DNA from 3 places in the Flaviflagellibacter deserti genome. Region 2 is predicted to be linked to each of the others. Evidence: riboswitches for the same ligand, from Rfam matches in the RefSeq annotation. Region 2 holds a riboswitch; each other region holds the start of a gene.
The links. A riboswitch is a leader RNA that binds a small molecule or an ion and turns the genes downstream of it on or off. The one in region 2 is predicted to bind thiamine pyrophosphate.
Positions count from the first base shown of each region.

Region 1: linked by a shared signal. The riboswitch ahead of thiD (bifunctional hydroxymethylpyrimidine kinase/phosphomethylpyrimidine kinase) and the one ahead of thiC (phosphomethylpyrimidine synthase ThiC) in region 2 are both predicted to bind thiamine pyrophosphate.
Region 3: linked by a shared signal. The riboswitch ahead of thiO (glycine oxidase ThiO) and the one ahead of thiC (phosphomethylpyrimidine synthase ThiC) in region 2 are both predicted to bind thiamine pyrophosphate.

Region 1 is NZ_JBHSJF010000006.1:514,646-517,913, forward strand. Features, by position in the region: gene ACFPFW_RS09470 (hypothetical protein) at 1-111, opposite strand, end outside; gene ACFPFW_RS09475 (hypothetical protein) at 249-467, opposite strand; gene ACFPFW_RS09480 (DMT family transporter) at 662-1,600, shown strand; TPP riboswitch at 1,654-1,757, shown strand; gene thiD (bifunctional hydroxymethylpyrimidine kinase/phosphomethylpyrimidine kinase) at 1,747-2,565, shown strand; gene ACFPFW_RS09490 (UDP-2,3-diacylglucosamine diphosphatase) at 2,635-3,268, shown strand, end outside.
Region 2 is NZ_JBHSJF010000002.1:58,117-61,384, reverse strand. Features, by position in the region: gene ACFPFW_RS02430 (Bug family tripartite tricarboxylate transporter substrate binding protein) at 120-1,094, shown strand; gene ACFPFW_RS02425 (hypothetical protein) at 1,141-1,584, opposite strand; TPP riboswitch at 1,750-1,867, shown strand; gene thiC (phosphomethylpyrimidine synthase ThiC) at 1,995-3,268, shown strand, end outside.
Region 3 is NZ_JBHSJF010000006.1:627,638-630,905, forward strand. Features, by position in the region: gene ACFPFW_RS10020 (nitrate reductase) at 1-727, shown strand, start outside; gene ACFPFW_RS10025 (BA14K family protein) at 772-1,206, opposite strand; gene ACFPFW_RS10030 (hypothetical protein) at 1,279-1,611, opposite strand; TPP riboswitch at 1,860-1,955, shown strand; gene thiO (glycine oxidase ThiO) at 1,945-3,120, shown strand; gene thiS (sulfur carrier protein ThiS) at 3,126-3,268, shown strand, end outside.

The DNA of each region.
Region 1 (3,268 bases), on a different contig from region 2:
CTTCTCTACGGCCGGCCCAGGCATTTCTTCTTTCTTGTCCTGAGCGAAAGCCGCACCGGTGCCCATCGCCAGCGACAAAGCTACCAGCGAAGCAAAATGCATTTTCTTCATTGTAGGCGTTTCCCCTGTTTTATTTGAAGGATCTTGCTGATCCTTCTATCGGGGAACCTAGCACAAACTCCCGGTGCGAAATCAAGGGCTTCGTCGGCACCGGGAGTTGTGGATGTTAGCGCCGCATGGCCAATGCTTTAGGCGGCTCGCGGGGCGGTGTGGTCCAGGTGGCGCGAGCGATCCTTCATCGCCGCTCTCGCTGCCCGCTGCGCCTCGTCGGCGGTCTTGAAGATCTGACCGTCAATGCAGAACACACCCGGTTCCGCTGCGTGGAACCGGTAATTCGTGCCATCGCTCTCGCGAGCAACGAGACCAACCGCACGCCCCTCGACCTCGATCAGGTAAACGTCCGACATGTGGTACTCCGTACTTGGCCGATTCCCCTGCCTAGAGACCATGCCTAGACGGTTTCGATGACAAGGGTTTGGCCGCGCATACAACGGGTCCGGGGCCGCAAAGTTCCACTGAAAATTCATCCTTTCGACGGATGCTTCCGAAAGCCGGAACGTCGCTCTCAATCAATTGATTCCAGAGGTTTATCTCGCCTCCGATGCTGACCGGAATCTTGCTCAAGATTTGCTCGGCCTTCGCCTTCACTGTGATGGCGGCGCTGATCCGCATGATCGGCGACGACGTGCCCACAGGAGAGATCGTCTTCTTTCGAAGCGCGCTCGCGCTCGTGCCGATTCTGGTCTGGTTCGGGTTGCACGGAGAGATCCGTTCGGCGGTGCGAACGGCGTCGATCGGCGGGCATCTGATCCGTACCACTGTCGGTGCTGCGGCCATGTTCTGCATGTTCGCCGGCCTGGCCCGCCTGTCGCTGCCGGACTCGACCATGCTGACCTATGCCTCGCCGCTGATGGTGGTCGGCCTGGCCGCTGTCATCCTCCGCGAACCTCTGCATCTGGCCCGGCTGTTCGCGGTGCTGATTGGCCTCGTCGGCGTCGGCGTGATGCTCTGGCCGCATCTGGCCAATGGCGATCTGGTCGCCTCGCTGAGCGTCGGCTCAACCGGTGCCAACCGGACCTCCGAGGGTTTCCTGTTCGCGTTGGCCGGCGCCTTCTTCACCGCCTGCGCGATGGTTCAGGTGCGCCGCCTCGTCCAGAGCGAGGCCACGGCGGCGATCGTCTTCTATTTCTCGAGCTTTTCGGCGCTGTTTGCCCTGTTCACGCTGCCATGGGGCTGGGTCGTTCCCGACATGAAAACGATGGCGATCCTCGTTACGATCGGCTTTCTCGGCGGCGTCGGGCAGATCCTGCTGACGCAGGGATATCGCTATGCCGAAGCCTCGGTGATCGCTCCGTTCGAATACACGACCCTGATCTGGTCGCTCGGCATCGGCTGGTTCGCGTTCGGCGACCTGCCGGACCTGTTCGCGCTGTTCGGCGGGCTGATCGTCATCGGCTCGGGCATGATCGTCATCGCTCACGAACGCCGCCGCGGCATCGAACGGGCAAAAGCGCGCGAGGCCGAGGCGCCGCCGGGCTAGCAGTGGTGGGGCGGGCCGCTTGCGTCCCGAGAGGTCGCGCTATATGTGACGCCGCAATCTCCTTGGGGTGCGCTCTGCGCTGAGAGGCCTGTGTAACAGGCCAACCCACGAACCTGATCCGGGTCATGCCGGCGGAGGAAAGCGGGATGGCCCAGACGGCGTCCACCATACCGATTGCGCTCACGATTGCCGGCACCGATCCTTCGGGCGGCGCGGGAATCCAGGCCGATCTCAAGACCTTCTCGGCGCTCGGCGCCTATGGCGCGACGGTGATCACCGCGCTGGTCGCCCAGAACACGATGGGCGTACGTTCGATCCACGACGTGCCACCGCAATTCATCGCCGAACAGATGGCGTCGGTATTCGACGATCTCGATGTGAAGGCGGTGAAGATCGGCATGCTGTCGCGGCCCGAGGTCATCGAGACGGTGGCAGCCGGGCTCGAGCGCTACAATTCCGGGACGGTCGTTCTCGACCCTGTGATGGTGGCGGCGTCGGGCGACCGGCTGCTCGTTCCAGAAGCGGTCGAAGCGCTACGAACCGTCCTGATCCCTAAGGCCCTGATCATCACTCCGAACATCCCGGAGGCGGCGGCTCTGCTCGATGCGCCGCTCGCCGAGAACGAGGCGGACATGATCGCCCAGGCGGAGACCTTGTTGGACCTGGGCTGTCGCGCGGTTCTGGTGAAGGGCGGCCACGGGCTCGGTCCGCAGAGCGTCGACATCCTGCTCAGCGACGAGGGCTTGAGTCGGTTCCCGGCCCGGCGAATCTCGACACAGAACACGCACGGTACCGGTTGTACCCTGTCGTCCGCGATCTGCGCGGAACTGGCGAAAGGCCGTTCGCTGACCGAATCGGTCTCTGCCGCGAAGGCCTATATCAGCGCCGCAATCGAGGCCTCCGACCTGCTTTCAGTGGGCAAAGGGCACGGCCCCGTTCACCATTTCCACGCTCTTTGGCGCTGAATCACAGAAAACCGACGTCAAACTCATAACTGTCACAATCCTGCGCAGTAAGCATGATTGATGGCTGCCATGACTACTGCACGACTCCAGCCCCGCCGGGTACGGACGCTGTTCATTTCAGACGTCCATCTTGGAACCAAAGGTTGTCAGGCAGACCTGCTGCTTGATTTCCTGAGGGTCCACGACGCCGACACCATCTACCTCGTCGGTGACATCGTCGACGGGTGGCGGCTTCAACAGAGCTGGTACTGGCCGCAAAAGCATAACGACGTGGTGCAGAAGCTGCTTCGCAAGGGACGCGCCGGTGCCCGGATGATCTACATCCCCGGCAACCACGACGAGTTCCTTCGCGATTACTACGGCTCGCACTTCGGCGGCATCGAGGTCGCCGAGACCGCGATTCACGAGGCGGTGGACGGCACGCGCTATCTCGTCATCCACGGCGACATTTTCGACATGGTCGTTCGCCACGCCCGCTGGCTCGCGCTGCTCGGCGACTGGGCCTATGTCACCGCGCTGACGATCAACACCTACATCAACATGATCCGCCGTCGCCTCGGCCTGCGCTATTGGTCGCTGTCGGCCTGGGCGAAGCTGAAGGTGAAGAACGCCGTCAACTTCATCGGCGAATTCGAAGACGCGCTCTCCGGTGAGGCGCTGCGGCAGGGCGCGCAGGGCGTGATCTGTGGGCATATCCATCATG
Region 2 (3,268 bases):
TGTTACACTTTTCAGCACGCAAGCAGGACGCAACATCAAGCCCCTTGGAAGTTTGGGCGTTCGGCCCCAAACTTTCGTCCAGAGCGGCAAGTCCATGCCGCCACAGGGAGAAAATGCTCATGAAGACGACACGCGGCCTGCTCGCAGCGGGCCTTGCCGCCATTGCATCACTGCTCGCCATACCCGCCGAGGCGCAGACTTTCCCGACGCGCGCGATCACGCTGATCATCCCGTTCCCGGCCGGCGGGTCGACCGATCTCGTAGGCCGCCTCGTGGCGGAGAAGATGAGCACGCTCCTCGGCCAGCAGGTCGTGGTCGACAATCGCGGCGGCGCCGGCGGCAATATCGGCTCGGCCGCGGTCGCGAAGGCTGAGCCCGACGGCTACACGATCCTCATGGGCACGGTCGCGACCCATGCACTCAACCCGGCGCTCTATACGAAGATGCCGTACGACGCCGCGAAGGACTTCGCGCCGATCTCGCTCCTCGTCACTGTCCCCAACGTCCTCGTCGTCCACCCGTCGGTTCCGGCGAACAACGTCAAGGAACTGATCGATCTCGTGAAGAAGGAGCCCGGCAAGTACTCCTATGCCTCGTCGGGCAACGGCACGCCGCTGCATCTGTCGGGCGAGCTCTTCAAGTCACTGGCCGGCGTCGACATCGTCCACGTTCCCTACAAGGGCGCGGGCCCGGCTCTGATCGACGTGCTCGGCGGCCAGGTGCCGATCATGTTCGACAACCTCCCCTCCTCCACCCAGCACATCAAGGACGGCAAGCTGAAGGGTCTCGGCGTCACCACGAAAGAACGCTCGGCGGTGTTCCCGGACATGCCGGCGATCGCCGAGACGCTGCCGGGCTACGAGACCTATACCTGGAACGCGCTGTTCGCCCCGGCCAAGACGCCGGCCGATGTCGTCGCCAGGCTGAACGACGCCGCCAACAAGGCGATCGCGGATCCCAAGGTCAAGGCGAAGCTCGCGGAATTTTCGGCGACGACCGTCGGCTCGACGCCTGAGGAACTCCAGAAGCACGTCGAGGCCGAACTCGCCAAATGGGCGCCGATCGTGAAGGCCTCCGGCGCCAAGGTGGACTGATACTCCGGGTGTGTGCCAAGCCGGGCAAACCCGGCTTGGCAGCGCCTCAGTCGATGGTGAGATAGTCCAGATAGGAGCGCCGCTCCTCTTCGGACTCTTGCTTCTTCTCATCATGCGTGTCGGCGGCGGAGTCCGCCGGCAGCTGCAGCACGGTCGCGTACTGGCCGTGGCGCAGGAGCGTCAGAAGCACCATCCTGCCGTCCGGCACCTCCAGCGCATCATGATGCATATGCGGATGGCCTTCGTTTATGTGACGGAAGCGGGCGAGCGTCTGACCGAGTTTGCGCGTCGCTAGGAATCCGAGCGCTCCCTCACATTCTATCTCCTTGTCGAAGGCTATTTCGGTGCCTGGGAGAAGGCAGACGGCCATATTGGGTTCACCGACGGCCGAAAAGCCGCGTGTGGTGGTGCCGGGAAAGCTGGTGGAGACCAGCTTGTCGCCGACTTTGGCCGGGCGGGACGCAACAGATTCGAGGCTATAGTCGCACATCGAAGGACCTCTTTGATGTGTTCGGGGCAGCCGGAATGGTTGTCCTTCCAAGCACTAAATAGGGTCCCGAAGGCGGCAGGCTTATGGTGGCAGGTGCCCGATCAACTGGATTTGAACGGACTTTAGACGGTTGACCCAGCTCGGAAATGCTCTAAAGAATCGTCGTCACAAACCGAGGGGAGTCCCGCGAAGGGACTGAGAGACCGACGGCCGTCAGGCAGCGCGGTGACCCTTTGAACCTGATCCGGGTCATGCCGGCGAAGGGACGGGCACGCGGGCCAAGGTGAGATTCCTCCACCCGCACATCCTCCTCCATCGCCGGATCTCCCTTTGTGCGAACGAGGAGATCCTTCGTGAACAAGCCATTCTCTCCCAACGACTTCATCGAGGCCGGCGTCACCACCGGGCCGATGCCCGCGTCCGAGAAGATCTATGTGACGAGCGCCCACGCCGCGGACGTGAAGGTGCCGATCCGCGAGATCACGCTCACCTCCCCCGACGAGCCGAAGCTCCGCGTCTACGACACGTCCGGCCCCTATACCGACCCCGACTACAAGGTCGATCTCGAAGCCGGCCTGCCGCGCCGGCGCGTCGAATGGGTCAAGGAGCGCGGCGGCGTCGAGAGCTATGACGGCCGCATCATCAAGCCGGAAGACAACGGCAATGTCTCGGGCAGCCACCTCGCCCAGGCCTTCCCGATCGCCCACCAGCCGCTGCGCGGCGTCGGCGACGCGCCGATCACGCAATACGAATTCGCCCGCGCCGGCATCATCACCAAGGAGATGATCTACGTCGCCGAGCGCGAGAACCTCGGCCGCAGGGAGGTGCTGGATCGCGCCGCCTCCGCGCTGGCCGACGGCGAAAGCTTCGGCACCTCGCTGCCCGAGCACATCACGCCGGAATTCGTCCGCGACGAGATCGCCCGCGGCCGCGCCATCATCCCGTCGAACATCAACCACGCCGAACTCGAGCCGATGATCATCGGCCGCAACTTCCTAGTGAAAATCAACGCGAACATCGGCAATTCCGCCGTCTCGTCGTCGGTCGCCGAGGAAGTCGAGAAGCTGGTCTGGGCGATCCGCTGGGGCGCCGACACGATCATGGACCTGTCAACGGGCAGGAACATCCACAACACCCGCGACTGGATCATCCGCAACGCCCCGGTCCCGGTCGGCACGGTGCCGATCTACCAGGCGCTGGAGAAGGTCGGCGGCGACCCGGTCAAGCTCGACTGGGAGGTCTACAAGGACACTCTGATCGAGCAGTGCGAGCAGGGCGTCGACTACTTCACCATCCATGCCGGCGTCCGCCTGCCCTACGTGCCGCTGACCGCCAACCGCATGACCGGCATCGTCTCGCGCGGCGGCTCGATCATGGCCAAGTGGTGCCTCGCCCATCACAAGGAGAGCTTCCTCTACGAGCGCTTCGACGAGATCTGCGACCTGATGCGCCGCTACGACGTCTCGTTCTCGCTCGGCGACGGCCTGCGTCCCGGCTCGATCTACGACGCCAACGACCGCGCCCAGTTCGCGGAGCTGGAGACCCTCGGCGAGCTGACGCAGATCGCCTGGCAGAAGGGCTGCCAGGTCATGATCGAGGGCCCCGGCCACGTGCCGATGCACAAGATCAAGATCAACATGGACAAGCAGCTCAAGGAGTGCGGCGAAGCCCCCTTCTACACGCT
Region 3 (3,268 bases), on a different contig from region 2:
GCGGGTGACCACCGACCAGACGAAGGGTCAGGCCTTTTTGCCGATGCACTGGACGGACGACGTCACCGCCCATGGTTCACCGGGGCGAGTTGCAAATCCGGCCTGCGACGCGGTGTCGGGCCAGCCGGAACTGAAGCATACCCCGGCGCGTCTGGCGCCGTTCGCTGCGCGCTGGGAAGGACTTTTCCTGTCACGCCGGCGCTTCCGTCCCAGGGGGTTCGGCTACTGGGCGCGATCGGCCGTTCCCGGCGGTTATGCGTATCGGCTTGCGGGGTTGGAGCCGGCGGGAGAAGGGATCGTCCTCGGCCTTTCGCTGATGGCGAGCCAGAACGGGCTTCTCGACTATCATGACCGGCAGCGAGGTCTTTTCCGCGCGGCGGCGCTGGACGATGGCGGCGCGATGACCGAGTGCCTGATGGTGGGTGGTCCCGCCGGCCTGCCGGACCCCGTCTGGCTGATGGAATTGTTCGCCGACAGGCGCGTTGTGACGGCCGGAGAGCGGCGAGTTCTGCTCGGAGCGCGGTCGGTCACGCCCCAGCCGTCCGAGGGGCGGATCGTCTGCTCGTGCTTCGGCGTCGGCGAGGAGCGGATCCGCCGGGCGATCCGGGATGGGGTCGGCGATACGGCGGCGCTTGGGCGGGTGCTGAAATGCGGCACGAATTGCGGCTCGTGCCTGCCGGAATTGCGCGACCTCGTCTCGCAAGAAGCGCCGGCGGTTCCGGCATAAAAACCCCCGCTCCGTTGCCGAAGCGGGGGTTCGTCTGGGTCGCCTTACGGGCAGGCGTGCCGGAAACCGTCGTAGCCGAGATAAGTGCCGCTACGCGGGTCGTATGACCTGAAGCGCGCCGCGCAGTACTCGTCATTACGGTCGTAGGAGCCTGCATTTGCCGCAATGGCGCCGGCCGTCAGGCCGATGATGCCGGCGGCGAAGGCCGGACCGTAATAGTCCCGATAGCCATAGCCGTAATGGCGGTGGCGATAGCCGTAATACCGGTGGCCGCCACGATTGCCGTGCCAGCGACCATGACGGTTGCCGTGCCAGCGATGACCGCCGCCATGCCGGCTGCGGATCTCGGTCACATTGCTCGTCTTCTCGGCGGCCGCGACGGCGGCCGGTGCGCTTCCGGCGAATTGCGCCGCGGCGGGGCTTACGAACGAGCCGGCCGCCATGAGCGCCGCGATGCCAGTTGCGAGAAACTTTTTCATTCCCATCCTCCGGTGATCCATACCCAACCCCGGTCTATGAGAATTGTACGCACGGGAATCGGGTTCCCTGCGCTAAAGATTCGATATTTCCGGAAGGCTTGCGCCGCATGGCGCGTCAGCCTGCCTGCCTTTTTCCGCCGCCTCGGCGCGGCTGAGGCTTTCCAGCCGCTTCTCGACCTCGTCGAAGAGGGTGTTGAGGAAGTCGGTCGCATGGGCCCAGACGCGATCGCTCTTCTCATCGCAGTCGCGTTGCATCAATTGCAGGGAGGCCAGCATGCCGGAGCGCATCGAGCGGATACATTTGATGCCATCCGGGCCGACATCGCGGGCGTGCTGGGCGAGCAGTCCACGCAGAACCAGATCCTGTGAGATCAGCCAGCCTTGCAGAACTTCGATCTGGTCCATCGGCGCCCGATTTTCTGCGAGCGCCTGTTGAAAGATGCCCGGTCGCGAATCAAAACGAATCCGGACCCTTGAATAGGGGATTGCCCGTATAAGTTAGATTAATTTGACGGCCTGAAAATGCGCTGGCAGCTGAGCTGCATTTGCTATGCCGCATGGCCACAGGTTCGCGCGGCAGGCTAAATGCGTGTAGAGTATGGAGATTGTGGAAGGGCGGCTTGCACGGCGGGAACGCCGCGATTATGTCGTCTTGAACCGCGCCGGGGTGCCGCTGTTCAGCGGCTGAGATCAAACCCGACGAACCTGATCTGGGTCATTCCAGCGAAGGGAGCGTGAATGGACAGGGTCATCAATCTGAGTGAGCGCATGGCCGGTACCCGCTTCGACGTAGCCATCGTCGGCGGCGGCATCATCGGCCTGTCGATCGGCTGGAAGCTCCGGAAACGCGGGCTTTCCGTCGCGGTGTTCGAGCGCGACGTCGTCGGGTCCGGCGCGACGCGGGCCGCGACCGGCATGCTGGCCGCGACCGCCGAGGTCGAGGCCGGCGAGGATGATCTCCTGCCGCTGACGCTCGCCAGCCAGGAACTCTGGCCCGCTTTCGCCCGCGAGCTTGAGGACGTGAGCGGGCTTTCGGTCGACTACAAGGCCGAGGGTACGATGGTCGTGGCGCTCGGCCGCGAGGAAGTCGACCGGTTGCGCTTCCGGCATGATCTGCAGAAGCGGCTCGGCCTGAACACCGAATGGCTGTCCGGATCGTCGGCGCGCGAGCGCGAGCCGGGGCTTCGCCCCAACGTTTCGGGCGCCATCCTCTGCGAGCAGGATCATCAGGTCGACGCCCGGAAGGTCGCGGCCGCCCTGGCCGAGGCATTCAAGCGCGCGGGTGGCGTCCTGTTCGAGAACACGCCGGTCGTTTCGCTGGAGCGGAGCGGCGGGCGGATAACCGGCCTATCGACCGCGACCGAGACCTATTCGGCAGGCACCGTCGTGCTGGCCGCCGGAGCCTGGTCGCCGGAACTCGTGCCGGAGATCAGCCTGCCGGTCCGACCGCTGCGCGGTCAGTCGCTGGCGCTGCGGATGGATCCGCGCATGCCGGCGCTGACCCACGTCATATGGACCGAGCAGATCCATATGGCGCCGAAGGGAGATAATCGCCTGATCATCGGCGCGACCGTGGAGGAGCGCGGCTTCGACAAGGTCAACACCGCCGGCGGCGTCTTCGCGCTGCTGGAAGCGGCGCGGAGGGTTCTTCCGTCCATGGAAGAGCTGGCGATCGACGAGATATGGGCCGGCTTCCGGCCGACTTCGCTCGATGATGCGCCGATCTTCGGCGAAGCAGGGATCGACGGGCTCGTGCTCGCGACCGGCCATCACCGCAACGGCATCCTGCTCGCACCCGTTTCCGCGCGGGCGATCGAGCACCTGATCCTGGACGGACGGATGGATGGCCCGGAAACTGGTTTCACCTTTCAGCGGTTCGGCAAGAACAGCAGCCGGCTGACCGGAGGACTTTGAGGACCATGGAACTGACGATCAACGGCCAGACGCGCCAATGCGGTGCGACGACGGTCGATGACCTGCTCAAGGAAGAGCTCGACGAGGGCCATACGCGGCGCGGCATCGCGGTCGCGCTGAACGGGCAGGTTGTGCCCCGCGCCGAATG